DNA from 3 places in the Streptomyces sp. NPDC051364 genome. Region 2 is predicted to be linked to each of the others. Evidence: riboswitches for the same ligand, from Rfam matches in the RefSeq annotation. Region 2 holds a riboswitch; each other region holds the start of a gene.
The links. Region 2 has a riboswitch for cobalamin ahead of cobN (cobaltochelatase subunit CobN). Riboswitches for the same ligand answer to the same signal wherever they lie in the genome.

Region 1 (6,702 bases), on a different contig from region 2:
GTGCCGACCGAGCCCGGGGCCGGGGTGTCGTGGTCCCAGGAGGCCTCGTCCCCGTCCCCGCCCAGCGGCAGGTCGACCCCCAGACTCGGGATGTGCAGCCGCAGCGGTCGTGCGGCCCGCAGCGGTGTGATGCCGGCGGCCCGCGCGGGTCGGGGCCCCTTGGCTGCGGCGTGCTGTCCGGAGTGCTCCAGCTGCTCGACGAGTCGGCGGTGACCGGACAGGCCCAGGGCCCGCGAGGGCAGCGCGTCGGCGGCGGTGGCGGCGGTGGGCCGCGCGCCCTCGGTGCTGCGCAACATCCCTATGCCGGTGCCCAGCAGAGCCACTGTCAGCACGCCGACCACCCACTTGGCGCGGGGCATGGAATTCCCTCCTGGTCCGATCCCCCCGGCTCCGGCGGCCGGGTCTCCTGAGAGCAGTGGAACCCCTCGCTGCCCGTCAGTACCGGTTACAACGCCGAAGACTGACGCGACGTCACAGGCGTGTCGACACTCCGCCCCGGACGTCTTCCCAGCTGGTGACGGGTGCACCGCCCCTGTCCCGAGGATTGCGCCGGATACGGCCGAACGAGTGCACCACGCACCGCGCACGGGTGGACGGCAGACCGGCTACTGCGGCCGCGCAGCGCCGTCGGGGTCGTTGAGGATCAGCTCGGCCAACCTCAGCAGACGCCGGAAGTGCGTGCATGCCGCGTCGTGCGGGGATGGCAGCGAGGCCCAGCGGCGCAATTCCGGCAGACACTCCTCGACCGCATCCAGCCGGTACCGGTCCAGACGGCCGCCGGCCATCAGGTACAAGAGGACGTGCCCGCACACCACGATGTCGAGGCCGGCCGCCCCGGTGGCCCCCGGCGGCAGTTCGGGAACCGGCCCGGCGTGAGCGCGCCAGAGCCGGGCGACCTCGTGGACCGCCGCCCGATGCCCGTCGGGCCCGGGCCAGCGGGGCCCCCGAAAGAACTCCGTGTCGGCGGCCGAGGGACGCTGCCGGTGCAGGATCCGCTTCTCCTCGCGCCGCCGCTCGGCGAACGCGGCCCGCTCGGCAATCCCCGCGTCCCGGCTCGACTCGAGCTTCTTCAGCGCCCGCAGCAGCGCGTCCCCGTCCCGGTCCAGGTCCCCGACGGTGCCGAGGTAGGACCAGGTCGCCTGGAACCCGAAGGGCTTGAACAGGACGACGGCGCTGCGCAATGCGCTCCGCCGGCGGGCGTGCGGCAGCGTGTGGTCCCGCACCCGGCGGGCGTACACGCTGAAGCTCATGGACCCGACCCTGTGAGTCCGGGGCGGCGCACCCGGGGCCGGGGAGGGTCAGACGAGGACGAAAACGATCGCCGCCGCCCCCATGAGGGCGGCGGCGAGGTGGATGGCCGGGTGGCCGTAGTCGCCGAACCAGAGGTGGCGGGCCAGGCCGCCGAGGGCGGCCAGGGCCGTGATGATGCCGACCTGGGCCAGCAGCGTGGCGGCGGTGAAAGGGGCCAGGAGCAGCAGAACGGTGTTGAGCCAGAACGGGACGGCGCCCGTCCAGCCGCGCCATTCCCAGATCGCCGTCTGCATGTACTACCGGCCCCCTCATCGTCAGCTCGCGGGCTGTACAGCCTCCTGGGGTGCGGCGGCCGGGGCAAGGGCCCGTTCGGCAAGAAAACCGAAGGCCAGGCCGAAAGTCGTCCACATCGCGACCTGGATGGCCACGGTCGCGAGGCGGAACTGCCAGATCAGGGCGGCCGGGAAGTCCGCCGGGACCTCGTTGATGCCGGGCAGGGCCGCGTAGGCGATGGCGACCACCGCGACGAAGCCGACCGAGGCGACGATCGAGGCGTTCCAGTTCCCGAGCTTGGGCGCCAGGCGCCGGCCCAGGATGAGCGCGCCCGCCGACAGCAGCGCGCTCAACGCGATCATCAGGATGTAGAGGGTGGTCCTCCGGACGACGGTGTCGGGGTCCCCGACGGCCGGCGGGTTGGACGGGTACTTGAGGAACGGCACCAGGTTGAAGGCGACGAACAGGCCGCCCGAGACCAGCAGGGCCGTGGCCCGAGGGCCGAAGCGGCCGATCCGGCCCAGGGCGTAGCAGAACACGAGCGCGGCGATCCCGCCGAGCGCGATCCCGTACAGGAGCGTGCCGGTGCCAAGGCCTGCCGTGGCCTGGAGGGCCCGGCTGACCGGGGCCGCCTCCTCGCCGTGCTCGTGGGCGGCGTGGCCCGCCTCCTCGATGGCGATCGCCGCGTCGACCTTGGCCTCACCGAGGACGTACGCGACGAGGAACGCCGCCACGCCGGCGAGCAGTCCGGCCAGCATGCCCCGCACCAGCAGGACGCGGGGGGAGATGGAGTTCATGGTTCGGTTCTTCCCTTGCCGAGGCGGAGATCAGTGGCAGGGGAAGCCGAGGAGGTGGCGACCGTCGTGCATCCACTCGTGGACGGTGTCGCCCTCGAAGAGCGCGGTGGCGCCCTGCTCGGCACCGACGAGGTAGAGCAGGACCAGCATCAGGACGCCGACGAACAGGGCCCAGGGGGCGAGCGCGGAGAGCGAGATCGGGGTGACGGCAGGGGCCGTCGTGGGCACGGCGGAGTGAGCCATGGCAGAACCTCCAGAGGGAACACGCGTCCCGGTCAGTGGTGCTAGCGACGACATGGCGGGTCTGACTTCTCCTCCCCCTCCGGGAGGATTCACAGTGGCGCGACCGTGCCGGATTTTCACCGGTACTTCCGTCATACCGTCGTCTTTTTTAGGTTGTCGTCCGAGACCGTACCGCGTTTACGCTCCCCTTATGAAGAGCGACGTAGTACGAGTTCAGTTCGTGAGACGTCCATTCGAGGACGCCTCACGACAGGTGCGCTTCGGCCACGGCGACCCCTGCCCGCAGTACGCGGGCCTGCAGGGCCCGGACACGGGGGAGTGGGCCGGGCGGACCCTGGACGAGGTCGCCGCCGAGGATCCGGCCGCCGTCCGGAGCTGGCTGGCGGACCCCGACTACGCGCCGCCCGGCGGGGAGTCCGTCACCGCGCTGATCGCCCGCGTCGGCGCCGCCCTCGCCGCCCTGCCCACCGGCACGCATCGCGCCGTGGTCGACCAGGCCGTCGTCCGGGCGGCCGTCGTGTCCGCGCTGGAGCTGCCGGCCGCCGCTTTCTGGCGCCTCGACGTACGGCCGGACACGGTGACCAGCCTCACCGGGCGGCTGGGGCGGTGGAACCTTCAGCTCGGACAGCCGGTCGGGAAGTAGCCGGAGCAGAACGGGCCGCAGGCAGCAGAACGGCCCGGACCCCGCGACGCGGTCCGGGCCGAACGTATGCGGGAGCCGTTACGCGACTTACGCGACTCAGGCGACGATCCAGTCGCTCGTCGCGATCACCGGCTGCACGCCGTCGCGGTGCACGGTGCCCTCGATCAGGCCGTACATCCGGTCCGCCGCGAAGTAGACCTCGTTGTCGTTCTTGAGGCCGAAGGGCTCCAGGTCGACGAGGAAGTGGTGCTTGTTGGGGAGGTTCAGGCGTACCTCGTTGACCCGCGGGCAGTGGTCGAGCACCCGCTCGGCCATCTGGTTGAGGGTCTGCTGCAGCGAGTACGAGTAGGTCTCGGCGAACGCTTCCAGCATGTTCTTGCGGACCTTCTTGTACGACTGGTCCCAGTCGTACGCGGAGTCGTCCGCGGCCAGCGCCGAGTGCGCCCAGCGCGCGGTGACCTTGGTCGCCAGGATGCGGTCGTACGCCTCCTTGAGCGTCGTGTACTTGTCCTTGATGTAGCCGTGGAACTCGGAGTTGGTCGAGTTCATCACCGTCAGGTCCTTCAGACCCGAGATGACCTGCAGGCCGGTCGTCTCGCTGTACGTGATCTGCGCGGTGCGCACCTCCTGGCCCTTGCGGACGAAGGAGTGCTGCTCCTTGCGCGTCGGGACCGGGATCCGCTCCCAGACGTACTCCTCGATCCGGATCTGCGCCTCGCGGATCGGCGACTGGGAGGAGACGAAGTGCTTCGCGAGCAGGATGCCGAAGGCCTCGGGGGAGGCGATCCCGTGCTCCTTGCCGAAGGCGTACACCGTGTTCTTGGTGGTGTCCGTGGGCAGGCAGTTGGCGTTGTCGCCGGTCAGGTGGACGTCGCGGAACTCGCCGCGGAGCGCGACCGAGACGTTGAGGTCGCGGATCTCGTGCCAAGACCCGTCGCCGCCCTTGCGGGTGACCTTGACGATGCGGTTCTCGGCCTTGCCGTACTGGTTCTGCGCCAGGACGTGCTTGCTCATGGTGTCTTCCTTCGGTGCCTCGGGAACACGGAGTCCGGTGGTCTGGATCCCGTACGCCCGGCGTCCAGCGCCGCCCCCGACCGCAGGACGTCCCGCTCCCCGCCGTTCGGCCCCGAGGGGCCGCCCCGGGACTGACGTGCATCCCGGTCCGTAGGTGCTGCTTCGGATTGCAACATGCGCGAACGGCGTTGTTACCCGTACAGATCGTCCGAACACCGGCACCCACGGCTTGGGCGACCGCACAGCGCAGCAGGTCAGACGGTGTGCGTATCCGCGACCGACAGCGCCTCGTCGAGGATCGCGAGGCCCTTGGCCACGTCCTGCGGGCCGATGTTGCAGGGCGGGGCGATGTGGATGCGGTTGCCGGCGGTCAGCGGCCACAGCCCGCCCTTCTTGCAGGCGGCGGCGAACTCGGCCATCGGCGCGTTGTCCGCCCCGGAGGCGTTGTACGGGACGAGCGGCTCGCGCGTCTGCCGGTCCCGTACGAGCTCCAGGGCCCAGAACGTGCCCAGACCGCGGACCTCCCCGACCGACGGGTGCTTCTCGGCGAGGGCGCGCAGGCCCGGCCCCAGCAGCTCCGCGCCGGTGCGGGCGGACTGCTCGACGATGCCCTCCTCCTCCATGACGTTGATCGTCGCCACGGCGGCTCCGCAGGCCAGCACGTGCCCGGAGTACGTCAGCCCGCCCGGGTAGGGCCGGCGGGCGAAGGTCTCGGCGATGGCGGCCGAGATGGCGACCCCGCCGAGTGGGACGTATCCGCTGGTCACGCCCTTGGCGAAGCAGATCAGGTCGGGGGTGACGCCCCAGTGCTCGGAGGCGAACCACCGCCCGGTCCGGCCGAAGCCGACCATGATCTCGTCGAGGATGAAGACGATGCCGAAGCGGTCGCAGAGCTCACGCACGCCCGCCAGGTAGCCGTCCGGGTGCACGAGCACGCCCGGGGCGCCGCCGACGGTCTCCAGGATGATCGCGGCGATGGACTGCGGGCCTTCGAAGACGATGGTGTCCTCGAGGTGGCGCAGGGCGCGCTCGCACTCCTCGGCCTCGGTGGCCGCGTAGAAGGGCGAGCGGTAGGCGAAGGGCCCCCAGAAGTGCACGACACCGGCGGTCGCGCTGTCGTTGCCGAAGCGGCGGGCGTCACCGGTCAGGTTGATCGCGGTGGACGTGGCCCCGTGGTACGAGCGGTACGCGGACAGCACCTTGGGCCGGCCGGTGTGCAGCCGGGCCATCCGTACGGCGTTCTCGACGGCCTCGGCGCCCGCGTTGGTGAAGAAGATCTTGTCGAGGTCGCCCGGGGTGCGCTCGGCGATCAGCCGGGCCGCTTCCGAGCGGACGTCGACGGCGAAGCCGGGCGCGACGGTGCAGAGCTTGGCCGCCTGCTCCTGGATGGCCGCCGTCACCTTGGGGTGCTGGTAGCCGATGTTGGTGTAGACGAGGGCGCTCGAGAAGTCGAGGTAGCGGTTGCCCTGGTAGTCCCAGAAGTACGAGCCCTCGGCCCCGGCCACGGCGAGCGGGTCGATGAGCTCCTGCGCCGACCAGGAATGGAAAACATGCTTCCGGTCGGCGTCTTTCACGGCGGCGAGCGCGTCGGCGGCTTCTGCGTTCATATCCCGAGCGTAGTTGTCCACGATGCGGACCCCGGGGAGGGTCGGTACCCCGTGCGCCATCCGGTGCGGGCGGTGTTTCACGTGAAACACCGCCCCGGTCCGGCCTGTCAGCGGCCTGTCAGCGGTTGCTCAAGAGGGTGTCAGCGGGGGCGTTCATGGTGACGGCGTCAGGAAGACGCGACCACGGAACGGGCGAGCGACATGACCTCAAACTCTGGCCGGCCGGCCATCACGGCCACCGGGCTGCGCAAGGCGTACGGGGACAAGACCGTCCTCGACGGAATCGACCTGAACGTCCCGGCGGGGACGATCTTCTCGCTGCTCGGCCCGAACGGGGCCGGCAAGACCACCACCGTGCAGATCCTGTCCACCCTGATCGGTGCCGACGCCGGGCACGTGCGGATCGCCGGGTACGACCTGGCCACGCACCCCGACGCCGTACGGGCGGCCATCGGTGTCACCGGGCAGTTCTCGGCGGTGGACAAGCTGCTCACCGCCGAGGAGAACCTGCTCCTGATGGCCGACCTGCGCCACCTCGGCAAGGCCGAGGGCCGCCGGCGGGCCGCCGAACTGCTGGAGGCCTTCGACCTCGTCGACGTGGCCCGGGAAGTGGCGCTCACGTTCTCCGGCGGCATGCTGCGGCGCCTCGACCTGGCGATGACCCTGATGGGCAGCCCGCAGATCATCTTCCTCGACGAGCCGACCACCGGCCTCGACCCCCGCAGCCGCCGCGCGATGTGGCAGATCATCCGCGATCTCGTCGCCGACGGCGTCACCATCTTCCTCACCACCCAGTACCTGGAAGAGGCCGACCAGCTCGCCGACCGCATCGCCGTCCTCGACCACGGGAAGCTGGTCGCCGAGGGAACCGCGC
Region 2 (6,702 bases):
AACTGTTCGGCGCCTCCGACGCGGACCACGAGATCCTCCAGATACGGGGCAACAGCCTCGGCGGCGGCCAGGGCGACGGCGAGGTCTCCGTCTTCACGGCGGAGAGCATGCTCGGCTACCTGCGCGCCCTCATCGCCCTCAAGCGCGAGAACCCGGACGACGGGCTGCTGTCCGCCCTGCTCACCGCCCGGGACGAGGGCGGCGACGCCCTCACCGAGGACGAGATCACATCCATGTCCTTCCTCCTCTTCGTCGCCGGCCACCAGACCACGGTCAACCTCGTCGCCAACGGCATCCACGCCCTGCTCACCCACCCCGACCAGCTCGCCGCCCTGCGCGCCGACCCGGAGCTGGTGCACGGCGCGGTCGAGGAGGTCCTGCGCTACGAGTCCCCGTCCGGCCTCGCGTCGTTCCGCTACGCCACCGAGCGCATCAAGATGGGCGGAGTGACCATCCAGAAGGGCGAGTTCGTCCAGATCTCGCTCCTCGGCGCCGACCGGGACCCGGCCGTGTTCGCCGACCCCGACCGGTTCGACATCGGCCGGACCGACGCGGGCCGCCACCTCGCCTTCGGCCACGGCATCCACCACTGCCTCGGGGCGCCGCTCGCCCGCCTGCAGGGCGAGATCGCCCTCACCCGGGTCCTCGAGCGGTTCCCCCGCCTGCGCCTGGACGAGACGCACGAGGCGCGGTGGCAGTCCAACCCCCGCCACCGCGGGCTCCTCAGCCTGCCCGTACGGCTGAGCTGAGCAGCCCGGGAGCCGGAACGCATAGAGCCGGACCGGCCTTCCCACCCGTACGCGGTGAGGAGGCCGGTCCGGCTCCGTGCGGTGCGGACTACTCCGAGTCGCCTTCCAGGTTGCCTTCCGTGTCCAGGTAGACCTGGCGGAGGGATTCGAGGATCTGGGGGTCCGGCTTCTCCCACATGCCGCGGGACTCGGCCTCCAGGAGGCGTTCCGCGATGCCGTGCAGGGCCCAGGGGTTGGCCTCCTCCAGGAAGGCGCGGTTCGTCGGGTCCAGCACGTAGGTTTCCGTGAGCTTGTCGTACATCCAGTCCGCGACCACGCCCGTCGTGGCGTCGTAGCCGAAGAGGTAGTCCACCGTCGCCGCCAGCTCGAAGGCGCCCTTGTAGCCGTGGCGGCGCATCGCCTCGATCCACTTGGGGTTGACCACGCGGGCGCGGAAGACGCGGGACGTCTCCTCGACCAGGGTGCGGGTCTTGACCGTCTCCGGGCGGGTGGAGTCGCCGATGTACGCCTCCGGGGCCGTGCCGCGCAGGGCGCGGACCGTGGCCACCATGCCGCCGTGGTACTGGAAGTAGTCGTCCGAGTCGGCGATGTCGTGCTCGCGGGTGTCCGTGTTCTTCGCGGCCACCGTGATCCGCTTGTACGCGGTCTCCATCTCGGCGCGGGCCGGGCGGCCTTCCAGGCCGCGGCCGTACGCGTAGCCGCCCCACACCGTGTAGACCTCCGCGAGGTCGGCGTCCGTACGCCAGTCGCGGGAGTCGATCAGCTGGAGGATGCCGGCGCCGTACGTGCCCGGGCGCGAGCCGAAGATACGGGTCGTCGCGCGCCGCTCGTCACCGTGCTCGGCCAGGTCCGCCTGGGCGTGGGCCCGGATGTAGTTCTCCGAGGCGGGCTCGTCCAGGGACGCCGCCAGCCGTACCGCGTCGTCCAGCAGGCCGATCACATGCGGGAACGCGTCCCGGAAGAAGCCCGAGATGCGCAGCGTGACGTCGATGCGCGGGCGGCCCAGCTCCTCGAGCGGGATCGGCTCCAGGCCGGTGACGCGGCGCGAGGCCTCGTCCCAGACCGGGCGGACGCCGAGCAGGGCCAGCGCCTCGGCGACGTCGTCGCCGGAGGTGCGCATCGCGCTCGTGCCCCAGAGGGACAGCCCGACGGAGGCCGGCCACTCGCCGTTGTCCGTGCGGTAGCGGGTGAGGAGGGAGTCGGCCAGGGCCTGGCCCGTCTCCCACGCGAGGCGGGACGGGACGGCCTTCGGGTCCACGGAGTAGAAGTTCCGGCCCGTGGGGAGGACGTTCACCAGGCCCCGGAGGGGGGAGCCCGAGGGGCCCGCCGGGACGAAGCGGCCGTCCAGGGCCGAGACGACGTGGGCGATCTCGTCCGTCGTGCCGGCCAGCCGCGGGACGACCTCCCGGGCCGCGAAGTCCAGTACGGCCGCCACGTCCGCCGAGTGGCCGGCGGCGAGCGAAGCCACCGCCTCCGGGGCCCAGTTCGCGTCCTCCATCGCCTGCACCAGCGCGCGGGCCGCCGCCTCCGCCTCGTCGGCGGTCGTACGGGTGGCCGCGGACTCGTCCAGGCCGAGCGCCTCGCGCAGGCCGGGCAGGGCCGTCGTACCGCCCCAGATCTGACGGGCGCGCAGGATCGCGAGGACCAGGTTGACCCGGGCCTCGCCGGTCGGGGCGCCGCCCAGGACGTGCAGGCCGTCGCGGATCTGGGCGTCCTTGACCTCGCACAGCCAGCCGTCGACGTGCAGCAGGAAGTCGTCGAAGCCCTCGTCGTCCGGGCGCTCCTCCAGACCCAGGTCGTGGTGGAGCTTCGCGGCCTGGATCAGGGTCCAGATCTGGGCGCGGATGGCCGGCAGCTTGGCCGGGTCCATCGCCGAGATCTGCGCGTACTCGTCCAGGTGCTGCTCCAGGCGCGCGATGTCGCCGTACGACTCCGCGCGCGCCATCGGCGGCACCAGGTGGTCGACCAGGGTGGCGTGCACGCGGCGCTTGGCCTGCGTGCCCTCGCCCGGGTCGTTGACCAGGAAGGGGTAGATGAGCGGCAGGTCGCCGAGCGCGGCGTCGGGCGCGCAGGCCGCCGACAGGCCGGCGTTCTTGCCCGGCAGCCACTCCAGGTTGCCGTGCTTGCCCAGGTGGATCATCGCGTCGGCGCCGAAGCCGCCGTCCTCGGCGCGCGCCTGGATCCAGCGGTAAGCGGCCAGGTAGTGGTGCGACGGCGGCAGGTCCGGGTCGTGGTAGATCGCGATCGGGTTCTCGCCGAAACCGCGCGGCGGCTGGATCAGGATGAGCAGGTTCCCGCGGCGCAGGGCCGCGAGGACGATGTCGCCCTCCGGGTTGGCGGAGCGGTCCACGAACATGTTGCCCGGGGCCTCGCCCCAGTGCTGCTCCACGCTGCCCCGCAGCTCGGCGGGGAGCTCGGCGAACCACCGCTTGTAGTCGGCGGCCGGGATGCGGACCGGGTTGCGGGCCAGCTGCTCCTCGGTCAGCCAGTCCTGGTCGTGGCCGCCGGCCTCGATCAGGGCGCGGATCAGCTCGTCGCCGTCGCCGGAGACCAGGCCCGGGATCTCCTCGACGGGGCCGAAGTCGTAGCCGCCCGCGATGAGGGTGCGCAGCAGCTCCACGGCGCTGGCCGGGGTGTCGAGGCCGACCGCGTTGCCGATGCGGGAGTGCTTGGTGGGGTACGCGGAGAGGACGAGCGCGAGCTTCTTGTCGCGCCGCTCGATGTGCCGGAGGCGGGCGTGCCGGACGGCGATGCCGGCGACGCGGGCAGCGCGCTCGGGGTCGGCCACGTAGGCGGGCAGGCCGTCCTCGTCGAGCTCCTTGAAGGAGAACGGGACGGTGATCAGACGGCCGTCGAACTCGGGCACGGCGACCTGCGTCGCGGCGTCGAGCGGGGACAGGCCCTCGTCGCTCTCCTCCCAGGCGCTGCGCGAGCCGGTCAGGCACAGGGCCTGCAGGATCGGGACGCCGAGCGCGGCCAGCGCGCCCGCGTCCCACGACTCGTCGTCGCCGCCCGCCGAGGCGGTGGCGGGCTTGGTGCCGCCGGCCGCGAGGACGGTGGTGACGACCGCGTCAGCCGACTCCAGCGCGGCGATCAGGTCCGGCTCCGGAGCGCGCAGGGAGGACACGTAGAGGGGGAGCGCCTGGGCGTCCTGGGCCTCGATCGCATCGCACAGGGCGTGCACGAAGGCGGTGTTGCCGCTCATCTGGTGGGCGCGGTAGTACAGCACGGCGATCCGCGGACCCTCGGTGGTCCCGGGCGTGCGCTCCAGCGGGCCCCAGGTCGGCGCGGCGGCCGGCGGCTCGAAGCCGTGGCCGGTGAGCAGCACGGTGTCGGAGAGGAACCGGGCCAGCTGGTCCAGGTTGGCGGGGCCGCCGTGGGCGAGGTAGCCGTGCGCCTCGGCCGCGATGCCGATCGGGACCGTGGAGGCCTCCATCAGCTGGGCGTCCGGGGCCTGTTCGCCGGTCAGGACCACCACCGGGCGGGTCTGGGCCGGCGCCAGGAGCAGGTCGAGGCCGTCCTGCCAGGCGCGCAGGCCGCCGAGGAGGCGTACGACGACCAGGTCGACGCCGTCGAGCAGCCCGGGCAGGTCGTCGAGGGGAAGGCGGGACGGGTTCGCGAACCGGTACGGCACGGGGCCGTCCGCGGCGCGGGCGCTGAGCAGATCGGTGTCGGACGTCGACAGCAGCAGGATCATGCGGCGGCAGGCCTTCCTCGGGGTTTCCGCGCCCCGGGCAGTGAGGACAGCGGGAGTTCCTGACTCACCCGGCGGATTGCTCTGCAGGGTTCACAGTGGCGGGACCGCGCCGGATTCGCACCGGGCTTCCTCCCGGCGGGCCATGTGGCTCCGCCGCTGGTCATCTTAGGTGGCGATCTCCCTGACCGGGAGTGGGGGTGGCCCGCGCCCGGGCGCCCGACCGGCGGACCCGCCCCCGCCCCCCGACCCCCCGCGCGCCCCCCCCGCTCCGCGGAGCGCCGAGCCCGCCCGCGCACCACCGCTGCGCGGAGGGGTGGGTGGTGACGGCCACAGGTCGGGGCGGGGGAATCGTGGGTATGCTCGCCGCCATGCCGCCCCAGCCCCCCTCCGCCGCATCGCGGGACGAACCCGTCATACGCGACCGCGGTGACGCCTGCCCCGGTGCGCTGCGGCTGCACGCCGCGGACGACGGGTTCCTGGCCCGGGTCCGGGTACCCGGCGGGATGCTCGACGCGGACGCGGCCTCGCTGCTGGCCGATGCCGCGGAGCGGCTCGGCGACGGGCACATCGACCTCACCTCCCGCGGCAATGCGCAACTGCGCGGCCTCGGGGCGGGCTGCGGCGGCGAACTGCAGTCCGTGCTCGTCCGCGCCGGCCTGCTGCCCGCGCCCACCCACGAGCGCGTCCGCAACATCGTCGCCTCGCCGCTGACCGGCCTCGACCGGCGCGGCCTGCCCGACGTGGCGCCCTGGGTCGCAGAGCTGGACCGGCTGCTGTGCACGAGCGCGCCCGCGGCCGGGCTGTCCGGCCGCTTCCTGTTCGCCCTCGACGACGGCCGCGGCGACGTCACCTCCCTCGCCGCGGACGTGAACCTGGTCGCCCGGGACGCCGACCGAACCCTGCTGTGGACGGCCGATCCGGCGGACGCCCTGCTCGTGGCCGCGGCCGACGCGCCCCGGGCCGCCCTCGTGGCCGCCGCGTACTTCCTCGACGCCGTCCGGGAAGCCGGTACCCGGGCCTGGCGGGTTGCCGAGCTGCCCGCCGAACATGCCCTGCTCTCCGGTGAGTTGGGTGTGCGGCTGGCCGCCGCCGGGATCGAGGCCGCCCTCGTACGGGAAGACGCCCGGCGCTCCCCGGCCCCTGAGCCCGGCATCGTCGAAGGGCCCCACGGCACCGCCGCGCTCAGCGTCCTCGCACCGCTGGGCCGCCTGACCACCGCGCAGTGGCGCCTGCTGGCCGGCCTCACGGGCCGCATCCGCCTGACCCCCTGGCGCGGCATCGTCGTCCCCGGCCTGCCCGCCCGCGCCGCAGCACAAGAGCTGGCCGCCCTCGCCGAGGCCGGGCTGGTCACCGCCCCTGACGACCCCTGGCGGTCCGTCACCGCCTGTACCGGACGCCCCGGTTGCGCCAAATCCCTCGCGGACGTACGCGCCGACGCGCGCGCCGCCGTCACCCGTGCGACCGGCCCCCTGCCCGTGCACTGGTCCGGGTGCGAACGCCGGTGTGGGCACCCCCGCGGTACCGCGTGGGTGGACGTGGTCGCCACACCCACGGGCTACGACCTCTCTGCGGCCGGCCGCACCCCGCGCCGCGGCCTCCAGACCTCCGAACTTCCCGCGGCCCTCGCGGACGCACGCCGCACCACCTCCCACGACGCAGCGAAGAAATGAGCGAGTACACAGTGTTCGAGTACGAGAAGGACGGCGCGGCGATCTACCGCCAGTCCTTTGCCACGATCCGCGCCGAGGCGGACCTCTCCGGGCTGCCCGCCTCCGTCGCCCAGGTCGCGGTACGCATGATTCACGCCTGCGGAATGACCGACCTGCCCCAGGACCTCGGCTACACCCCCGACGTCGTGCTGCGCGCGCGTGCCGCCCTGACCGCCGGCGCGCCGATCCTCTGCGACGTGCAGATGGTCGCCAGCGGGGTCACCCGCAAGCGGCTGCCCGCCGACAACGAGGTGATCTGCACCCTCTCCGACCCGGCCGTGCCCGCCCTCGCCGCGAAGATGGGCACCACGCGCAGCGCCGCCGCCCTCGAAGTCTGGCGCGACCGCGGCCTGCTGGAGGGCTCCGTGATCGCCGTCGGCAACGCGCCGACCGCGCTGTTCCGGCTGCTCGAGATGATCGAGGAGGGCGCCCCGCGCCCCGCCGCCGTCATCGGCGTCCCGGTCGGCTTCATCGGCGCCGCCGAGTCCAAGGACGCGCTCGCCGCCCACGTCTCCGGCCTCGACCACCTGATCGTGCGCGGCCGGCG
Region 3 (6,702 bases), on a different contig from region 2:
CTCGAGGGCGCCCCGTACGGCGTGACCAGCAACTGCATCAGCCCCGGCTACGTGCGTACGCCCCTGGTCGAGGCCCAGATCGAGCAGCAGGCGGCCGCGCACGGCATCGGCCCCGGCGACGTGCTGTCCGAGGTGCTGCTCAACCGGTCCGCGATCAAGCGCCTGATCGAGCCCGAGGAGGTCGCCGCGGCCGCGGTGTGGCTGTGCGGGCCCCATGCCGGGTACCTCACCGGAACCTCGCTCCCCCTCGACGGAGGGTGGACCGCCACGTGAAGCGGGACGGCCACCAAAAATTAACTACCGGTCAGTAGACAGGGAGGGCGGGCATGCGGATTCTGGCCCCGTACATGTCATTTCGGCCAATGAAGCCCATGAGGAGCGCCCCCACATGCGCAGCACCCACGCCCGCATCCGCACGCTCGGAACCGCCACCGGCACGGCCGCGGCCACCGTCGTCCTGATGCTGGCCCCTGCCGCCTCCGCCCAAGCCGCCCCGGTCCCCACCCCGGCCCCGGCTGCCGCCCCGGCCGCGGCGACGGCCTCCGCGCCCGGCGGCAACGCGCTCATCCGCGGTATCGACTACGGCACCTGGAAGCGCGATGTCGCCGCCGTCATGGCCACGGCCCGCCCGTACGTCGAGCAGCGCATCGCCCAGTCGCCCGCCGGCGAGAAGCCCGCGATCGTCCTCGACATCGACAACTCCTCGCTGGAGACGGACTTCCACTGGTTCTGGACGTTCCCGACCCCGGCGATCTCCGAGGTCCGCGACCTGACCGGGTACGCGAACGAGCGCGGCGTCGCCATCATCTTCGTCACCGCCCGACCGGGGATCATCCACTCCCTCACCGAGCACAACCTCAAGGCGGTCGGCTACCCCGTCTCGGACCTGTACGTCCGGGACCTGCCCGATCTCTTCAGCGAGGTCAGCACCTACAAGACGGCCAAGCGCGCCGAGATCGAGGCCCGCGGCTACACGATCATCGCCAACATCGGCAACAACAACAGCGATCTGGTCGGCGGGCACGCGGAGCGCACCTTCAAGCTGCCGGACTACGACGGCAAGCTCTCTTAGTCGCTTTTCGGCCCCGCTGCCAAGGGTCCCCGCCGCCGGCCGCCTGCACACAGAGGCGGCCGGCGGCGGCGCACCGGGGGGCGGGGCGTCTCATTGCCGTGTCCGCATGGTGATCACACCTGTCCGCCGCCCGGCGGCTGCCCTTAGGCTGACTCCGCAGCTGGTTCGCCCCGTCCTCCAGGCGGGATGCGTCGCAAGAGGGAACCCGGTGGGAATCCGGGACTGCCCCGCAGCGGTGAGCGGGAACGACCGCCGTCATACGCACTGGGCCCGGACGGGTCTGGGAAGCGACGGCCAGTAGGAGTCTCGTACGACGAGACGTGCCCGCGAGTCCGAAGACCTGCCCGTTGCCCGCACGCGACCGTTCGCGTGCGGTGATCCCGGTGACTTCGTGGGCGGGTCGGCGTGCACATTCAGGCGGGCACAGGTGGTCCGTCCGGTTCGTCACTCCTTCGCCCCGGTTTCCCCGGGATCCGTCGCAAGACGCGCACACGCATGCTCGCGAAGGAGAGTCACGTGACAACCGAGTCCGCTGCCACGGCCGTACGCGCCACCGTGTACGGATACCCCCGCCAGGGGCCGAACCGGGAACTGAAGAAGGCCGTCGAGGGCTACTGGAACGGCCGCGTCGGCGCCGCCGCCCTCCGGGAGACCGCCCGCGAACTGCGCCGGAGCGCCTGGCAGCAGCTGGCAGATGCCGGAATCCACGAGGTCCCGACCGGCGACTTCTCGTACTACGACCACGTACTGGACACCAGTCTCATGGTCGGCGCCGTCCCCGCCCGCCACCGCGCCGCCGTCGAGGCCGACCCTCTGGACGGGTACTTCGCGATGGCCCGCGGCACGCAGGATGTGGCGCCGCTGGAGATGACCAAGTGGTTCGACACCAACTACCACTTCCTCGTCCCGGAGTTGGGGCCGGACACCGTCTTCACCGCCGACCCCGCCAAGCAGGTGGCGGAACTGCGCGAAGCCCTTGCGCTCGGGCACCGCGCCCGGCCCGTCCTGCTGGGACCGGTCACGTACCTGCTGCTGGCCAAGCCCGCCCCCGGCGTCTGCGACGACTTCGTGCCGCTCACGCTGCTGGACCGGCTGCTGCCCGTGTACGCCCAGGTGCTGGCCGAGCTGCGCGCGGCCGGGGCCGAGTGGGTGCAGCTCGACGAGCCCGCCCTGGTCCAGGACCGCACCCCCGCCGAGCTGAACGTCGCCACCCGCACCTACCGGGAGCTCGGCGCCCTGACGGAGCGCCCGAAACTGCTCGTCGCCTCGTACTTCGACCGGCTGGGCGAGGCCCTGCCCGTCCTCGCCAAGGCCCCCGTCGAAGGCCTGGCGCTCGATTTCACCGGGGCCGCCGCCGCGAACCTGGCGGACCTCGCCGCGGTGGGCGGGCTGCCGGGCAAGCGCCTCGTCGCCGGCGTGGTCGACGGCCGCAACATCTGGATCAACGACCTCCAGAAGTCGCTGACCACCCTGGGCACCCTGCTCGTCCTCGCCGGCCGGGTCGACGTCGCCGCGTCCTGCTCGCTGCTGCACGTCCCGCTGGACGCCGCCGTCGAACGCGACATCGACCTGCAGATCCGCCGCTGGCTGGCCTTCGCCCGGCAGAAGACCGCCGAGATCGCCACCCTCGCCCGCGGCCTCGGCCAGGGGCCCGCCTCGATCGCGGCCGAACTCGCCGCCAACCGCGCCGACCTGGCCTCCCGTTCGAACTCCCCGCTCACCTGCGACCCCGCGGTACGGACCCGTACGGCGGCGATCGGCGAAGCCGATGCCCGCCGTGCCCAGCCGTACGCCGAACGCTCCGCCGCCCAGCGCGCCCTCCTGGGCCTGCCGCTGCTGCCGACCACGACCATCGGCTCCTTCCCGCAGACCGCCGAACTCCGCACCGCCCGCGCCGACCTGCGCTCGGGCCGGATCGGCACGGCCGGCTACGAGGAGCGCATCGAGGACGAGATCCGCGAGGTCATCGCCTTCCAGGAGAAGGCCGGCATCGACGTCCTCGTGCACGGCGAGCCAGAACGCAACGACATGGTGCAGTACTTCGCGGAGCAGCTCACCGGGTACCTGGCCACCCGGCACGGCTGGGTCCAGTCGTACGGCACCCGTTACGTCCGCCCGCCCGTCCTGGCCGGGGACATCTCCCGTCCCGATCCGATGACCGTGCGCTGGACGACGTACGCCCAGGCGCAGACGGCCCGGCCGGTCAAGGGCATGCTGACCGGCCCGGTCACCATGCTCGCGTGGTCCTTCGTACGGGACGACCAGCCGCTCGGGGACACGGCACGGCAGGTGGCGCTCGCCCTGCGCGACGAGGTCGGGGACCTGGAGGCCGCGGGCACTTCGGTGATCCAGGTGGACGAGCCCGCGCTGCGGGAGACGCTGCCGCTGCGCGCCGCCGACCGTGCGGAATACCTGGCGTGGGCCACCGAGGCCTTCCGGCTCGCCGTCTCCGGGGTACGGCCGGACACGCAGATCCACACGCACATGTGCTACGCGGAGTTCGGCGACATCCTCCGGGCCATCGACGACCTCGACGCCGACGTGATCAGCCTGGAGGCCGCGCGTTCGCACATGCAGGTGGCCGACGAGCTCGCCGGCGCCGGATACCCGCGGGAGGTGGGTCCGGGTGTCTGGGACATCCACTCGCCGCGCATCCCGTCCGCCGTGGAGGCGGCCGCGCTGCTGCGCAAGGGGCTCGAGGCCATTCCGGCCGAGCGGCTGTGGGTCAATCCCGACTGCGGCCTGAAGACCCGCGGCTGGCCCGAGACCCGTGCCTCCCTGGCGAGCCTGGTGGCGGCGGCCCGCGAGGTCCGGGGTGAACTCACCGGCTCCTGACCGGTCCTGACTGCCCGTACGAAGCGTCTGCTCCGGTCCTTCCCGCGGACCGGAGCCACACGTTGAGCCGTACCCGCTCCCGGGCTCGGCTCCACTGCTTCAGGGACGGATCCCGTCGCACGTAACCTGGAGGTGGCGCGGGCCGCGCAGGACCGCGTTCTGCCGGTAGGGCGGCGGGTCCTCGACCAGGCGCGGGTTCTCCAGGCGGCGGGCCAGCTCGCTCAGCGCGAGCTGCGCCTCCAGCCGGGCCAGCGGGGCGCCGAAACAGCTGTGGATGCCGCTGCCGAGGCCCAGGTGCTGGATGTCCTTGCGGTACGGGTCGAAGCGGTCGGGGTTCTCGAAGCGGTGCGGGTCCCGGTTGCCGGAGGCGAGGATCAGCCACATCGAGGAGCCCTTGGGGATGGTCACCCCGCGGACCTCGATGTCGACGAGCGGGGTGCGCTGCGGCAGCAGCTGCACCGGCGGCTCGAACCTCAGCAGCTCCTCCACCATCGGCACCGCGAGCCCGGGCGTCTCGCGCAGCTGCTTCAGCACGTCCGGGTTGCGCAGCAGCGTGAGCATCCCGTTGGTGATCAGGTTGACGGTGGTCTCGTGGCCCGCGATCAGCAGCAGGGCGGCCGTGCTGAGCAGCTCCATCGTGCTCATCGATTCGTCCTGGCCGTGCCCGACGGCCAGTTGGGAGAGCATGTCGTCGCCGGGGTTCTTGCGGCGCTCCTCGATCAGCCCGGCCAGGTACATGCCCAGTTCCATCCGGGCGTCGTGGGTGGTCTTGTCGCGTTCCTTCGGGTCGGCGCCCGGGTCGGGGTCCAGGCTCGCGGCCAGGGTGTCGGCCCAGACGTGGAACCGCGGCTCGTCCTCGCGCGGCACACCGAGCAGCCGGCAGATCATGGTGACGGGGAACGGGTAGGCGAACTGATCGACCAGGTCGATCCGGCCCGGGTCGGCGAGGTTGTCGATGAGACCGGTGACGATGCCCTTGAGATCGTCGCGCATGCCGTCGATGCGGTGCGGGGAGTGCGGCGGCCCGAAGGGCCGGTTGGTCATCCGGCGCAGCCGGTCGTGTTCCGGGGGGTCCAGCTTCAGGAAGCTCGGAGGCAGGGTCGCGGCCCCCTCCTCCTCGCCCTCGGCCAGCGGATCCCCCGCCGTCGCGGCCAGGTTGCGGGCCTCGGAGCTGAGCCGCGGGTCGTGCAGCAGGCTCTGGATGTCGTGGTAGGTGCTGATGGCGTACGGGCCGTCCCCGTCGTGGAACACCGGGGTCTTGCGCAGTTCCGCGTACAGCGGGTACGGGTTCGCGCGGTTGGAGTAGTCGAGGATGTCGCTCAGGATGCCTTGCTTCATGCCGGGTCCTCCGGAGGGCGGGCGGGTCAGTGCCCGGCGGGGGTGAACGTCATCCGCCGGTCGGCCGGCGAATATCCGCTGAGGGTGATCGTCGGTCCGTGCGTGGGCACGGACGGGTCGGGGAAGTCCGCGGGGAGGGGCTTCTGCCCTTCGGGGCGCCGGTCGACCGTGGGGAACGGCGGCGGGAACGGGGCCGTGGCCTCGATCTGCTGCTCGTAGAACTGCAGCCAGCGCGAGTTGTCGAAGGTGACCGCCCCGATGACGCGGCCCTGGTAGCCGTAGACGCCGGTGAAGCGGAGCTCGGCGCGCGAGCCCTGGACGATCAGGATCTCGGTCCCCATCGAGGGCACGCCGACCGACTTGATGTTCACTCCGAACTGGGTGGACCAGAAGGCCGGCACCCAGATGTGGGGGCGGCGCTCGGTGCTCTCGCTGAGCATGTTGTGGGCCGCGGTCTCGGCCTGGGAGACGGCGTTGCCCCAGTGCTCCAGCGACAGGAACTGGTAGCCGAACAGCGGGTGCGGGGAGCGGGCGACGTCGCCCGCCACGAAGATGTCGTCGGTGACGATGCCGCGGATGTCGAAGGCCCGGCAGCCCGCGTCGCAGGCGATGCCGCGCGGGCCGGCACCGAGCCCGGAGCCGGTCAGCCACTCGGTGTTGCGCTGGGCGCCGAGCGAGACGACCACGACGTCGCACTCCAGTGACGTGCCGTCGGAGAAGTGTGCGGCGCGGACCCGTCCGGTGGTGTCGCCTTCGAGGCCGGTGACCATGACGCCGGTGCGCAGGTCTACGCCGTTCTCCCGCTGCATCTCGGCGGCGACCGCGCCGATGACCCCGCCCAGGGCGCCGACGAGGGGCGCGTCGCCGCGTTCGGCGACGGTGACCTCGAGTCCGCGCTCGCGGCAGGCGGAGGCGATCTCGGAGCCGGTGAACCCGGCGCCGATGACCAGGACCCGGCGGGGGCCGGCGTCGAGCCGCCGGGCCAGGGCGGCGCCGTCGTCGCGGGTCCGCAGGACGAACACGCCGTCGAGCTCCGCCTCGGCCGGATTGGGCCAGGGCCTGGCGCGTACGCCGGTGGCGATCAGCAGCCGGTCGTAGGGCACCTCGTCGCCGTCGGCCATCTTGACCCGCTTGGCCGCCATGTCCAGACCGCTCGCCGGTACGCCGAGGCGCCACTCCGCGTCGAGCTCGCGGCGGCGGGGCAGCGCGGTGCGCTCGGCAGCGCCCTTGCCGAGCAGCGCCTGCTTCGACAGGGGCGGGCGGTCGTACGGCTCGTACGGCTCGTCGCCGATCATGGTCAGCGACCCCTTGAAGCCCTTGTCGCGCAGGGTCTCGGCGCCTCGCAGGCCGGCGAGCGAGGCTCCGACGACGACGATCCGGCCGTCCGCCTTGAGGCGGTCCAGAGCTGCGTCAGCCATCGGATGCCTCCCCGCTGCCGGCGCCGGGGGCGCCGGGCG

Region 1: another riboswitch for cobalamin. It lies ahead of AB0M76_RS02245 (CbtB-domain containing protein); the one in region 2 lies ahead of cobN (cobaltochelatase subunit CobN).
Region 3: another riboswitch for cobalamin. It lies ahead of metE (5-methyltetrahydropteroyltriglutamate--homocysteine S-methyltransferase); the one in region 2 lies ahead of cobN (cobaltochelatase subunit CobN).

Annotation. Positions count from the first base shown of each region.
Region 1 is NZ_JBFBAH010000001.1:459,655-466,356, forward strand. Features, by position in the region: gene AB0M76_RS02225 (class F sortase) at 1-359, opposite strand, end outside; gene AB0M76_RS02230 (hypothetical protein) at 606-1,250, opposite strand; gene AB0M76_RS02235 (hypothetical protein) at 1,299-1,544, opposite strand; gene AB0M76_RS02240 (CbtA family protein) at 1,566-2,321, opposite strand; gene AB0M76_RS02245 (CbtB-domain containing protein) at 2,352-2,564, opposite strand; cobalamin riboswitch at 2,601-2,750, opposite strand; gene AB0M76_RS02250 (histidine phosphatase family protein) at 2,785-3,207, shown strand; gene pucL (factor-independent urate hydroxylase) at 3,304-4,221, opposite strand; gene AB0M76_RS02260 (aspartate aminotransferase family protein) at 4,476-5,828, opposite strand; gene AB0M76_RS02265 (ATP-binding cassette domain-containing protein) at 6,030-6,702, shown strand, end outside.
Region 2 is NZ_JBFBAH010000002.1:44,752-51,453, forward strand. Features, by position in the region: gene AB0M76_RS04100 (cytochrome P450) at 1-749, shown strand, start outside; gene cobN (cobaltochelatase subunit CobN) at 838-4,446, opposite strand; cobalamin riboswitch at 4,479-4,620, opposite strand; gene cobG (precorrin-3B synthase) at 4,815-6,116, shown strand; gene AB0M76_RS04115 (precorrin-8X methylmutase) at 6,113-6,702, shown strand, end outside.
Region 3 is NZ_JBFBAH010000022.1:98,628-105,329, reverse strand. Features, by position in the region: gene AB0M76_RS32160 (3-hydroxybutyrate dehydrogenase) at 1-273, shown strand, start outside; gene AB0M76_RS32155 (HAD family acid phosphatase) at 389-1,072, shown strand; cobalamin riboswitch at 1,217-1,435, shown strand; gene metE (5-methyltetrahydropteroyltriglutamate--homocysteine S-methyltransferase) at 1,589-3,907, shown strand; gene AB0M76_RS32145 (cytochrome P450) at 4,007-5,245, opposite strand; gene AB0M76_RS32140 (FAD-dependent oxidoreductase) at 5,272-6,663, opposite strand; gene AB0M76_RS32135 (ferredoxin) at 6,656-6,702, opposite strand, start outside.